DNA from 4 places in the uncultured Citricoccus sp. genome. Region 1 is predicted to be linked to each of the others. Evidence: riboswitches for the same ligand, from Rfam matches in the RefSeq annotation. Region 1 holds a riboswitch; each other region holds the start of a gene.
The links. Region 1 has a riboswitch for S-adenosylmethionine ahead of Q0283_RS10150 (ABC transporter ATP-binding protein). Riboswitches for the same ligand answer to the same signal wherever they lie in the genome.
Positions count from the first base shown of each region.

Region 1 (3,258 bases):
GCGCCGAGGGTGTCGAAGATGCGCGTGCAGGTGTCCAGGACGAGCCGGGGCACCATCACGTGCGCCCGATGGGCCGTCAGGGCGGCGCGTTGCAGGGCCTCGGCGGCAGCACCGTCGTCGCCGCCGTCATCGCCCGCGTCCGCCCCGACGGCGGCTCGCCCGCCCTGGGTGTCGCGCCCCGCGGCCGCGAGCGCCAGCGCCGCGTCCAGGTCACGTCCGGCGGCACGGACCAGTTCCTCGGCGGTGGCCTGCTGGGCGGACAGCTCGCCGATGATCCCCAGGAGCTGGTCGTCCTCCCGCGGGGTGAGCCCGCCCGCGGTGTTCGGTGACCGGCGCCGGCGCTTCGTCTGGTCGACCCCGTCCCTCAGCGCGGCCCGCCCGACCCCGGCGAGCAGGGCCATCAGGGTGGCCTCGTGGTGCAGCGGCACGTGCCCGTCGGCCGGTGGCAGCGCCAGCAGCTCCTCGACGCCGGCCCGGTCGAACTCGACCGTGCCGGTACCGGTCAGCCGCTGGCCGAACCCGTCCCAGTCGTCCTTGACGAGCGTCCGCGGTTGACGGACCCTCACGACGGCGAGCGCCAGCCGCGCGGAGCCCGGGGAGCCTCCGGGGGCACCGGACGCCAGGTTCTGCCGGGAACCGCCGCGACGGCGCCCGGGCAGGGGAACGGCGTCGTCGAGGCGGGCCGTCGCCAGGGTCCACGTGGCGAAGATGCTGCCGGTGGTGTAGTACTTGCGGCCGCTGATCCGCAGCTGGCCGCCCTCGTCCCGGGAGACGGTCGTGTCCATCTCGCCCAGCGCCGGCCCGCGGGCCTCGGACAGCGCGCTGCCGGCCAGTTCGCCGTCCGCCACCCGTTCCAGCCACCTCGTGCGCAGGGCCTCGTCCGGCTGGGCGAGGACGTGCTCGACGAAGCTGAGGTGGCTACGGACCAGGTGCGCCGTGTTCGCGTCCACCGCGGCGAGGTCCATCAGCAGGCGCAGCATGTCCTCCTGCCCGGCACCGGAGCCCCCGGCCTCCACCGGGACGGTGAGCGTGCCGATCCCCACCGCACGGAGCTGCTCGAGAGCGGCGAAGGGCAGGTGACGGCCGGCCTCCCGGGCCGGTTCCCCTCGGGCGATGTCCTGGAGGGCGGGGGCGAACCGCCCGGCCAGGTCCTGGTAGGTGGTGGCGTGCACGGTCGAGGTCATGGAATCTCCCATCGGTCCCGGCGGTAGCACCCGGTCCCCTGTCAAGGGCGGGTTGCTGCGGCGTCGTCGATCCGGGTCTCTCGGCCGCTCTGGATGGCTATGGCTCCATGGGAACAGCCCCGGCACCCCGGTCCGCCACGATGTGACGTTTTGTGTCGAACGCCGTTCCGGTGCCGGATTGACAGGACTCCCCCACGACCTGATTGACTGGACGCGCAACCATCCAGAGCGGCCGAGAGATCTGGCTCCGTGACGCCGCAGCAACCCTCCGCTTCACCGGGCAAGGGTGCTCATGCCAGAAGCGATGGAGAGTGATCACCATGACTGCCCTTGCCGAACTGAGCCCTGCCGGCCGCGCCCCCGCGCGGGCCCGGGGCGCCGCCACCGCCCCGGACGCACCGGAGAGCCTTGCGGTGGAGTTCCGCGGCGTCGGCCGCGCGTTCCCCACCGCCGAGGGCCCCCGGGCCGTGTTGCGGGACATCACCCTGACCGTGGAACCCGGCGAGGTGCTGGCCATCCTCGGCGCCTCCGGTTGCGGCAAGTCCACCCTGCTGCGGGCCGCCGGCGGACTGGACACCGGCAACTCCGGGGACATCCTCATCGGCGGCGAGCCGGTCACCGCCCATGACCCACGCACCGCCGTCGGCTTCCAGGAACCGCGCCTGATGCCCTGGCGCACCCTGCACCAGAACGTGGCCCTGGGCCTGCCGCACGGCACGGGCCGCAGCGAGGGCCGGAAGCGCGTGGACGAGCTGCTCGATCTCGTCGGGCTGGGCGCCCACGCCGATCACCGGCCCCGCGAGGTCTCCGGCGGCATGGCCCAGCGGACCTCGCTGGCCCGGGCACTGGCCCGGCGCCCCGGCGTCCTGCTGCTGGACGAACCGTTCGGCGCCCTCGACGCGCTGACCCGGCTGAAGATGCAGGACCTGCTCCTGGACATCCACGCCCGCACGGCCACCACCATCCTGCTGGTCACCCACGACGTGGACGAGGCACTGCAGCTGGCCGACCGCATCCTGCTGCTCGGCAAGGATCCCGGCGCCGCTGCCGGGGCCACCGCCCGCAAGGTCCTCACCGTGCCCGGGACGCGTCCGCGCCCCCGCAGCTCAGCCGAGCTGGCCGCGCTGCGCTCGGAGCTGCTCGACGGCCTCGGCGTCGACGCCCACCGGCACTGACCGCTCCGGTGCCGCACCGGCGGCACCGCCCCGCCGACTCTGACCGGCGCCCACTGTCCCCGGACCGCCCCCTGCTCGACCCTTCCGCCCCTCTTGTTCCACCCTCCCCGCCCCCGTGCGATCCCCTGTCCTGAAAGGCACCACCATGCGCTCCCGACTCACGCTCTCCGCCGCGGTCCTCGCCGTCTCCGCCCTCGCCCTCACCGGGTGCGTGGCCGGGGAGGGTTCGGGCGGTGACGCCGCCGAGGCCGGTGCCCCGGCTGGCGGTGCCAAGACCCTGGACATCGACTTCGCCACCTACAACCCGCTCTCCCTGGTCATCAAGGAGAAGGGCTGGCTGGAGGAGGAGCTCTCCGACGAGGGCGTCACCGTCAACTGGGTCCAGTCCGCGGGGTCCAACAAGGCCAATGAGGCGCTGCGCGCGGAGGCCGTCGACGTCGGCTCCACCGCCGGCTCCGCGGCCCTGCTGGCCCGCGCCAACGGCACCGAGATCAAGACGATCGGCCTCTACTCCCAGCCGGAGTGGGCGGCCCTGGTCACCACCGCCGACTCGGGCATCACGGAGGTCACCGACCTGGTGGGCAAGAACGTGGCCGCCACCAAGGGCACGGACCCGTACTTCTTCCTCATCCAGGCCCTCGAGGAGGCCGGAGTGGACCCCTCCGAGGTCACCGTCCAGAACCTGCAGCACGCCGACGGCAACTCCGCCCTGGCCAACGGCTCCGTGGACGCCTGGTCCGGACTGGACCCGATCATGGCCGGTGCCGAGGCCGAGGGCGCCGAGCTGTTCTACCGCAACGTGGACTTCAACACGTACGGCTTCCTCAACGCCACCGAGTCCTTCCTCGAGAAGTCCCCCGAGCTGGCCCAGGCCGTGCTGGACGTCTACGAGAAGGCGC
Region 1 covers NZ_CALMQR010000080.1:2,458-5,715, reverse strand. The annotation lists gene Q0283_RS10155 (acyl-CoA dehydrogenase family protein) at 1-1,184, opposite strand, end outside; SAM riboswitch class I at 1,190-1,284, opposite strand; SAM riboswitch class I at 1,401-1,495, shown strand; gene Q0283_RS10150 (ABC transporter ATP-binding protein) at 1,496-2,359, shown strand; gene Q0283_RS10145 (aliphatic sulfonate ABC transporter substrate-binding protein) at 2,505-3,258, shown strand, end outside.

Region 2 (3,258 bases), on a different contig from region 1:
CCGCGGGCACGGTCGCGGCGATCTCCTCACCGCGGGCGTCGACCGCCGCCACGATGATCCAGTCCGCGTACAGGGACCCGGTCGAGTAGTACTTGGTGCCGTTGAGCCGCCAGGTGCCCTCGGCGTCCTGCACCAGCCGGGTGGTCCCCTCCCCCACCGCGTTGTTGACCTCGGTGATGGCGTTCCCGACGACGGCCCCCGCGCCCAGACGGCGCAGCCAGCGGTCCCGGAAGGCCGCGTCCGGGTGGCCCAGCACGTTCTCCTGGTTGATCAGGTGGGCACGCAGCGCCTGGGTCAGGTTGGAGTCCGCGGCGGCGAGCTCGACGATCAGCTCCGCGGACTGGGCGAAGCTCAGGCCGGCGCCGCCGTACTCCACCGGCACGCGCAACGAGGTGAAGCCGGCCTCGGCGAGGCGGCGCACGGCGTCGCGGTCGATGATCCGGTCCGCCTCCCGCGCGGCCGCGCTCGATGCGATGGACCGGAAGACCGGGTCCAGGCGCTCGCGGACCTGCACGAACCGCGCTGCGGACCGGTCGGCGGGGTGGTCCGCGGGCCGGCCGGGTGTCCCTGCCGTGGCCGGGGAACCGGCGAGCGGGGCGCGTCGTTCGGATGTCGTGGTCATCATGCTCCTTCGGTGGTGGATGCGGTGGGCGCTCCCGCGCCGGCGGCCGTGGCGCCGGCCCGCGGGTCGGAGTTGCGGGCGGTGGAGTGGAACGGCGGGACGGTGCCGTTGATCCGGTGGTCCCCGACCGCCTGGGTGCGGTAGATCAGCGGGGTGTGGCTGGCGACGGTGCGGGCGTTCAGCCAGTGCCGGTGCAGGTGCCGCGAGGCGTCCGTGGCGGAGGCGCCACCGGACTCGAAGATCTGGTTCGTGGCCTCGAGGATCAGCTCCGAGACCACGACGGTGGCCTCGGACAGGGCGACGTTGGCGCGGGTGTGGGCGTCCAGCACCACCGGGTCCTCGAGGTCCAGGTGGCCGCGCACGCTCCGGTAGGAGTCCTCGACGACGGCGGCGGCACCGGTCACGATGTGCCGGGCGGCGGAGACCTTGGCGGAGACGGAGCCGATGACCTGGTGGACCAGCGGGTCCTCGGCAGGGGTCTCGGCGGTGGCGTGGTCGTAGGTGCGCCGGCGAGCGCGCACGAAGTCCGTGATCGAGGACAGCGCGGCCACGCCGATGCCGGCCTGCGTGGCGGCCAGCACGACCCACAGCACCGCATAGGCCAGCACACCGGTGGGGACGTTGAACTCCTGGGTCCGGTGCGCACGCACGGGGACGTCGTCGAAGGTGGTGGTGCCGGAGGCGGTGAGTCGCTGTCCGAAGCCGTTCCAGTCATCGGTGCGCGTCACGCCCCGGTCCCTCGCGTCCACGATGGCGAAGATCGGTCCCTCGTCCTCGCGGCCGGGCCGGGTGGCCGTCACCAGCAGGTAGTCGGCGAAGACGGCCCCGGTGGAGTAGAACTTGTCCCCCGTGATCTCCGCGATCTCGGTGTCCCCGACCGCCGCGGCCGCCTGGGCGGTGTCCGGGTCCACGTCGACCCAGCGCACGGGACGCCTGCCCGCGGAGGGCGGCAACTCGACGAGGGCGTTGCCGAAGATCCTCCCCGCGGCCACCTCGGCGAGCCACCACTCCGACACTGCTCCCTGGGACTCGTTCTGGTGCTGCTCGGTGAACATGAAGTGCCCGTGCAGGGCCTGCGGCAGGTTCGAGTCCGCGGCGGCCAGGTCCACCAGCAGGCCGGTGAGCTGGGGAAGGCTGGCCCCGATCCCGCCGCGGTCGCGGGCGAGGCGGACCCGGGTGAATCCCGAGCCGCGCAGGTGCTCGATCGCGGCGAAGGCCAGTTCGTGGTCCTGCTCGCGCTGGTGGGCCCCTTCGGCGATGAGCCGGAAGACGGGGGCGAAGTGCTCGCTGAGCTGCGCGTCCGTGGGCGGTGTCCCGGCGGTGGCGGCCCTGAGCTCCTCGAAGCGGGGCAGTCCGGCCCGGGGGGCGTCACCGGGGACTGGGGTGTCCTGCGGGGTGGCGGTGTGGGTCACGAGGGAGCCTTTCGGTCATCCGTGGCACCCGGGGCCCGTGCGGGCCGCGCGGGGGATGCCCGGCCCGCGGCCGCGCGTGGTGTCCCCCGAGGTGGTGCCGTACTTGCCCGCAGCGGTCGCGTACGGGCCGAATCATCACCTGGAGCACCCCACTACGGAAGAGAGGGTTGCCGTCCGGCCAGCCAGGGCTTGACACCGGATCTCGTGATTCTGCAGCCACCGTAGGCGGCGGCCTGCGCCGGGCCAACCGTCGGGGTCATGTTTCGCCACCGCGGGTCACATAGCCCGCCCGTCCCGCTCGCGCACCCCGCGGATGACGCCCGATGACGCCATCAGGACATCGGCACCGGGTGACGTCGCCGGCACGGCATCCTCGTCACGGGGTGGGGCACGCCCCCCGGTGCGGGCGGTCCACCGCCCCTCGGTGGGCTCAGCCCGCCGCCGGGGCGCCGTCCCCGTCCTGCAGCGCCCGCAGGGTGTTCTTGCGGATCTTGCCGGTGGCGGTGCGCGGCAGCTCCTGCACGAACTCGACCCGGTCCGGGACCTTGAACCCGGCCAGGCCCTGCCGGCAGTGGGCCCGCAACTCGTCGGCGGTGACCTGCGCACCGGCCTCGGTCACCACGAACGCCACCGGGCGCTCACCCCACCGGTCGTCCTGGACACCCACCACGGCCACGTCGGAGACCTTCGGGTGGGCGTGCAGCACGCCCTCCACCTCGATGGAGGAGATGTTCTCCCCGCCGGAGATGATGATGTCCTTGGCCCGGTCCATCAGCTGGATGTAGCCGTCCGGGTACATCACCCCCAGGTCACCGGTGTGGTACCAGCCGCCCCGGAAGGCCTCCGCGGTGGCCTCGGGATTCTTGAAGTACTCCTTCATCACGCCGTTGCCGCGCAGCACCACCTCGCCGAGGGTCTCGCCGTCGGCGGGCACCCGGTTCAGGTCCGCGTCCATGACGGCCACCTCCCCGGCGTGCACCATGGGCACGCCCTGCCGGGCCATCAGCCGTGCCCGCTCGGCGGCGGGCAACCGCGCCCACGCCGGCTGCGGCTCGCAGATGGTGAACGGACCGTAGACCTCGGTCAGCCCGTAGACGTGCACGGGGGTGATGTTCAGCGACTCCAGCGCCTCGATGACCGACGGCGGCGGTGCGGCCCCCGCGGTGGTCATCCGCAGTTCCCGGTCCAGGGGGCGGGCGCGCTCGGACTCGTGGATCATGGCGC
Region 2 covers NZ_CALMQR010000031.1:45,197-48,454, reverse strand. The annotation lists gene Q0283_RS02780 (acyl-CoA dehydrogenase family protein) at 1-625, opposite strand, end outside; gene Q0283_RS02775 (acyl-CoA dehydrogenase) at 622-2,034, opposite strand; SAM riboswitch class IV at 2,129-2,244, opposite strand; gene Q0283_RS02770 (AMP-binding protein) at 2,465-3,258, opposite strand, start outside.
Region 2: linked by a shared signal. The riboswitch ahead of Q0283_RS02775 (acyl-CoA dehydrogenase) and the one ahead of Q0283_RS10150 (ABC transporter ATP-binding protein) in region 1 are both predicted to bind S-adenosylmethionine.

Region 3 (3,258 bases), on a different contig from region 1:
GATCCGCCGGGAGTGCAGGCCGCCGTCGGGAAGGGCGGTGCGGGTCTGGTGGGGGCTGGTCATGGTCATGGGGGTCCCTCCGTGCCTCACGCGCTGACGTTGGCGGCGGCGAACCCCTCCTCGAGGTCCGCCAGGATGTCATCGATGCTCTCCACGCCCACCGAGAGCCGGACCAGGCCGGGGGTGACACCGGCGGCGCGCTGCTCGGCCTCCGTCAACTGGGAGTGCGTGGTGGAGGCCGGGTGGATGACGAGCGAACGGATGTCGCCGATGTTGGCCACCTGGTGGTGCAGGCGCAGGGCGTCCACGAACCGCGCGCCGGCCTCGCGGCCACCGGCGATCTCGAAGGACACGAAGCCGCCGGCGCCCTGGGGCAGGTACTGCTGCGCGCGCTCGTACCAGGGGCTGGACGCCAGGCCCGGGTAGATCACGGCCTCGGCCTGGGCGTGGCCGTCCAGGTAGTCGGCGACCCTCTGCGCGTTGGCCACGTGACGCTCCATCCGCAGGGACAGGGTCTCCAGGCCGAGGTTGAGCAGGAAGGCGTTGAACGGGCTGATCGAGCTGCCGAGGTCGCGCAGCAACTGCACGCGGGCCTTCAGGATGTAGGCGAGGTTGGCACCGAGGATGCCCCCGACGCCCAGGTCCCGGGCGAACACCAGTCCGTTGTAGCTCTCGTCCGGGGTGTTGAAGCCCGGGAAGCGCTCCGGCTGGGAGGCGTAGTCAAAGGTCCCGGCGTCCACGATGACCCCGCCCATGGCCACGGCGTGGCCGCCGAGGTACTTGGTGGCCGAGTGCACGACCACGTCCGCGCCGTGCTCGATGGGCCGCAGCAGGTAGGGGGTGGCCAGGGTGTTGTCCACGATGAACGGCACGCCGGCGGCGTGGGCGACGTCGGCGATGCCCCGCAGGTCCGGCACGTCCCCGCGCGGGTTGCCGAGGGACTCGGCGAACAGCAGCTTCGTGGTGTCCCGGACGGCGCCCGCCCACTCCTCCAGGTCGTCCGGGTCCTGGACGAAGGTGGTGGTGATGCCGATCTTGGCCAGGGTGTGCTTGAACAGGTTCTGGGTGCCGCCGTAGAGGGAGGCCGAGACCACCACGTGGTCCCCCGCACCGGCGAGGTTGAGCACGGAGAAGGTGGTGGCCGCCTGCCCGGAGGCCAGCAGCAGGGCGCCCACCCCGCCCTCGAGGGCGGCGATCTTGCCCTCCACGGCCTCCTGGGTCGGGTTGCCGATGCGGGTGTAGATGGGCCCGAGGTCCTTCAGGGCGAACCGGTCGGCGGCGACCTCGTGGGAGGGGAAGTCGAAGGAGTTGGACTGGATGATCGGCAGCGCGGTGGCGCCGAAGGGGTTGACCTCCGGGATGCCGGCGTGCACCTGCCGGGTCTCGAAGCCCCAGTTCGCGGCGGAGTCCGTGGCGCCGGCCGGGTCGGTGTCCGGGGTGGCCTGGTTCGGGGTGTCAGTCATCGACATGGCTCCTGTATCCGTCCAGGGCCACCCGGTGGCATCACGGTGCCGTGAAGCATGCCGCGCCGTGGTGGCCCGCGCTTGCAGGTGCCGGTCGACACCCGCCTGGTCCTCACCCGGGGCACCCCACCGCGAGCTGGAGGGTTGCCGGCCAGCAAGCCGGGGCTCGATGCTGGCGCTCATGACCTGCGCCCAGTCTGCCAGATCGGTGCGAGCGGGTCATCCCGTTCGGTCACAGTGTGACCGCGGCCCCGCCGGAGTGTGATCTGCGCAACTTTTCAAGTGAGGGTAACCTAAGCGATCTCCGCCACGGGGAAGTGGGACGATATGGGCATGATGCGCCTTGATCACGTCTCGTACGCCGTCGGCCCCGAAGAGGGCCTCCCCGCCGCGGTGGCCCGGATCGCCGATGCCCTGGGCATCGAGCGAGTCAAGGGCGGGGTCCACCCCCGCTTCGGCACCCGCAACGCCATCTTCCCGTTGCGCAAGCACCAGTACCTGGAGGTCGTCGAGGTACTCGACCACCCCTCCTCCGGCAAGGCCCCGTTCGGACAGGCCGTGCGCGCCCGCTCCGAGATGGGCGGCGGCTGGATGGGCTGGTGCGTGGCCGTGGACGACCTGGCCCCGTTCGAGGAACGGCTCGAGCGCCAGTCCGTTCCGGGCAACCGCAAGTTCCCGGACGGCCGCGAGCTGACCTGGCGCCAGATCGGCATCAAGGGCCTCATCGCCGACCCGCAGGTGCCCTACCTGCTGCGCTGGGATGACGGCATGGAGGAGCTGCACCCCTCCCGCGCCGCGGAGCCGCAGGCGGAGCTGTCCTCCATCACGATCGCCGGATCGCGGGACCGGGTGCGGGGCTGGCTGGGACTGGACGACCCCGAGCAGAGGGTCGAGGACCTCAACGTCATCTACGAGTCCCCCTCCGGCACGCCCGGCATCCTCGAGGTCACCTTCGAGACCCCCAAGGGCACCGTCACCCTCTGACGCGCCCCGCGGCCCCCGCCCCCTCCCGGCCCCCGGCCCGGTGGGCGGGGGCCTTCGCGTCCAGGACGCCCGCCGGTCCCGCGTGGAGCCGACCGGAACAGGCGGCGCGGGCCGGGCTCAGGTGCCGAACAGCCCCAGCCGGGCCAGGGCCGGGTAGGCCACGAACCCGGTCACGTCCAGCAGCAGGTGGGCCACGACCAGGGGCATCACGCGCCGGTAGCGCACGTACAGCGCACCGAACACCAATCCCATGAGCAGGTTCCCCACTCCCGGCCCGATCCCCTGGTACAGGTGATAGGCCCCGCGCAGGACCGCGCATCCCACCACCACGGTCGTGGCGTTCAGGGGGACGACGGCGCCGCTCGCCCAGGTGCGCAGCCCACCGGGCTCGCCGGGCCGGGCCGGGTCCAGCCCGGACCTCAGTTGCTGCAGGTAGCCGAGCCGGTCGAAGAGCCAGGCCACCACGATGACCTCCTCCAGCAGCGCGTGCCGCAGCGCGGAGAGCACCAGGACCGGGGTGGTCCACCAGTACTCGTCCAGCGCGCTGCCCACGATGGCCGTGGTTACCCCGGCCGCCCGCCCGGCCGCGTAGACCGCCAGGGTCCCCAGGCCGATCGCCACGAACAGGGCCCCGCCCCAGGCCAGGTCGGCCCCCGGACGACGGGCGTCCAGGCCGAAGGTCCGGAACGGATTGCGGCCGCGGATCACCAGCAGGTGGAACACCAGCAGTACCGGCACCAGGGCGAAGACGATGTCCAGCAGCTGGTACGTGAGGTCCCAGTACTGCCGGTCCGCCAGCGGCGGGTTCAGC
Region 3 covers NZ_CALMQR010000152.1:13,105-16,362, forward strand. The annotation lists gene Q0283_RS17150 (homoserine O-acetyltransferase) at 1-69, opposite strand, end outside; gene Q0283_RS17155 (O-acetylhomoserine aminocarboxypropyltransferase/cysteine synthase family protein) at 87-1,463, opposite strand; SAM riboswitch class IV at 1,536-1,650, opposite strand; gene Q0283_RS17160 (VOC family protein) at 1,791-2,447, shown strand; gene Q0283_RS17165 (CPBP family intramembrane glutamic endopeptidase) at 2,565-3,258, opposite strand, start outside.
Region 3: linked by a shared signal. The riboswitch ahead of Q0283_RS17155 (O-acetylhomoserine aminocarboxypropyltransferase/cysteine synthase family protein) and the one ahead of Q0283_RS10150 (ABC transporter ATP-binding protein) in region 1 are both predicted to bind S-adenosylmethionine.

Region 4 (3,258 bases), on a different contig from region 1:
CCCGGCCAGGGCGGAGGTCGGCACGGTGGCCGGTACCGAGACCGGCACGGTGGCCAGCGCGCGGTCGAGGTCCGCGACCAGGTCCTGCGGACACTCCAGTCCGATGGACAGCCGGATCGTGGTCTCGCCGATCCCCGCGGCCTCGCGGCGGTCCGGGGCGAGGCGACAGTGGGTCATGGTGGCGGGATGACAGACCAACGAGCGCACGTCGCCCACGTTGGCCACGAGCTGGAACAGCTCCAGCGCGTCGATGAACGGGCCCACGGCCTCCGGTCCGGCCGCCAGGTCGAAGGAGAACACCGAGCCGGTGCCGTGCGGGAAGTCCCGCGCGGCGAGGGCGGCACTGGGGTGCCCGGGGATCCCCGGGTGGTGGACGCGCCCGACGGCGGGGTGCCCGGCCAGGTGCTCGGCCACCGTGAGGGCGGTGGTCCCGTGCCGGGCGATGCGGACCTCGAGGGTCTCCAGGCCCTGGATGAACTGCGCGGCGCTGGCCGGGGCGAGGGTCGGGCCGAGGTCGTGCAGGAACTTGCTGCGGGCCAGCGCGAGGTACGCGCCGCGGCCGTGCCGGTCGACGAGCGTCTGCCCGCCGTAGCGAGCCTTGGGCCGGGCCAGTTGTGGCCACCGTTCCGGGGCCGCGCCGTAGTCGAAGGTCCCCCCGTCCACGATCGCCCCACCGAGCACCGTGCCGTGCCCGCCGAGGAACTTCGTGGCCGAGTGCACCACCACGTCAGCGCCGTGCTCCAGTGGCCGGTACAGGGCCGGCGTGGCCAGCGTGCTGTCCACGATCACCGGCACGCCGGCGCCGTGGGCGATGTCCGCCAGCGCCGGCAGGTCCGGCAGGGTGGCCAGCGGGTTGGTGATGGCCTCGAGGAAGAACGCGCGGGTGTCCGGCCGGATCGCCGCGGCCCACGCCACCGGGTCCGCGGGGTCGGCGAACGTGACCTCAATGCCGAAGTCGGCGAAGGTGTCCGTCAGCAGGTCCACCGTCCCGCCGTAGAGCTGACTGGAGGCGACCAGGTGCTTGCCGGCGTGGAGCAGGGTCAGCAGGGACAGGGCGACGGCGGCCTGGCCGGTCGCGGTGCCGATGGCCCCGATCCCGCCCTCCAGGGCCGCCAGCCGGTTCTCGAACACGGCCACGGTCGGGTTGCCCGTGCGGCTGTAGGTGAAGCCCGGGGTCTCCAGCCGGAACATCGAGGCGGCCGTGGCGTGGTCCGGGAAGCGGTAGGCCGCCGTCTGGTGGATGGGCACGGCCACCGGCCAGTAGGGGGCCTCGGGCTCGTAGCCGGCGTGGATCTGTTCCGTGGCGTGATGATTCATTTGATCCTCCATCGATCCTGGCGGTAGCACCGTGCCGGCCGGTCCCGGTGTCCCGGGTCGGTTGGCTGGTTGCTGCGGCGTCGTCGAGCCAGATCTCTCGGCCGCTCTGGATGGTGTGGTGGGCCAATCCCACTCGATGGACCCGGTGGGAGTCCAGCGGCGGGCGGGCAGGTGCGTCACAAAACCGCACGTCGGGACATCTTCGGGCCGGACGGTCGCGTCGGCCGCTGCGGCCGGCGTCGGGACCGGGTTTGTGACAGGTTGTGACGGGGCCGGGAGGTGTCGGCCGGTCCGCCCACCGGCCGCTCAGTCCTTCAGTCCGGGTGGGTTCAGCGCGGAGGCGTCGATTCCCTCCTCGGCCAGACCCCACTGCTGGAGGATCTGCCCGTACACTCCGGTTTCAATCAAGTGGTCCAGTCCTGACTGGGCGGCCTCACCCAGCCCCGTGCCCTTCTGCACGGCCACCGAGATGTGCGCAGTGTCGGGCCAGCCGCCGGCCACCAGTCCGACCAGCCGGGTCTGTCCCGTCTGGGCGGCCTTGTAGGCACCGGTCGAGTTGGGACCGAAGGTGGCGTCGGCCCGGCCGGCCTGCAGCGCGAGGCCGGCGGCGGAGTCGTCCTCGTAGTACTGCAGGTCCACCGGATCCAGTCCGGCCTTTCGGTTCTGCCGATCCCACGCCATCAGAACTTTCTCCTGGTTGGTGCCGGACCCCACGATGACCCTCAGACCCGCCACGTCCTTCGCCTCGGTGATCTGTTGGATGTCCGAGTCCGAGGTTACGTAGAACCCGAGCTTGTCCTCGCGGTAACTGGCCATGTCGTACTTCTGCTTGCGCTCGTCCGTCACCGTGACGTTGGAGATGACGGCCTCGTACTTGCCGGACTCCAGGCCCAGGGGCCAGTCCTCCCAGGCGACGGGGACTAGCTCCAGCTCCAAGCCGAGGGAGTCGGCGAGGGCGGAGGCGATGTCCGGATCGCTGCCGACGGGCGTCGCATTGTCCGTGGCGTAGACCGAGAGCGGAGCCGAGTAGGGGACGGTGGCGACGGTGAGCCTGCCATCGGCGGACACCGCTTCCGGGACCAAGGCAGCCGCCTCCTCGGACGCCGTGGCCCCGGGGCGTTCGCGGTCCGGGGACAGGTCCACCGTGGTGCCGCTGCCGATATCGACCTCGGCGGCACCGGTGGCGGCGCTGCTACCGGGATCGGAGCAGGCGGTCAACCCGAGCAGTGCGGCCAGCCCGGTGGCGGTGAGCGCGGTGAGACTCCGGTGGCGGTTCCGGGGCCGCGGGACGGTGCGGAGGGTGGTGGTCATGCTGGGGGTCCTCTCAGGTGGTGGCCGGCAAGGCCGGCCGGCCGGTGTCGTGGTCTCGGTGGGCTGCGCGGGTCCCGATGGCGGCGCACGAGTCGCCCGTGCCGTCCGCAGCTCCTGCGTCAGAGCCCTCGCCCTCGGGCCAGTCCAGGCCCAGGTGCTCGCGCAGGGTGTCCCCGGCGTACTCGGTCGGGTACACACCTCGGTCCTGCAGTGCGGGGACAAGGTGGTTGACGATGTCGTCGAGCCCGGAGGGGATCAGCCACGGGGTGATGTTGAACCCGTCCACGGCACCGAGCCGGGCGTACTCGGCCAACCGGTCGGCCACCTCGGCGTAAGAGCCGGAGAACGTCCGGGCGGCACCCCGGGAGGAACGTTCACGGACGAACTGCAGGATGTTCTGGCCCTTCTCCGCGGCCTCACGCCGCCACGCGCCGGTCAGCTCTGCGGCCTTCGCGCCCTGAAATCCGCTGCCCCGGGTCACGTCGGTCTCATCCACGGCCGGGGCAATCTCCGGCAACGGGCCCTCGGGATCGACCCCGTCCAGGGGCCGGCCCCAGAACTGCTCGAGGTAGGCGATCGCCTGCTGCGGGCCGACCTGATGACTGCGTACCCACTCCAGCTTCTCCTGCG
Region 4 covers NZ_CALMQR010000103.1:12,295-15,552, reverse strand. The annotation lists gene Q0283_RS12310 (O-acetylhomoserine aminocarboxypropyltransferase/cysteine synthase family protein) at 1-1,317, opposite strand, end outside; SAM riboswitch class I at 1,323-1,434, opposite strand; gene Q0283_RS12305 (ABC transporter substrate-binding protein) at 1,624-2,628, opposite strand; gene Q0283_RS12300 (NtaA/DmoA family FMN-dependent monooxygenase) at 2,642-3,258, opposite strand, start outside.
Region 4: linked by a shared signal. The riboswitch ahead of Q0283_RS12310 (O-acetylhomoserine aminocarboxypropyltransferase/cysteine synthase family protein) and the one ahead of Q0283_RS10150 (ABC transporter ATP-binding protein) in region 1 are both predicted to bind S-adenosylmethionine.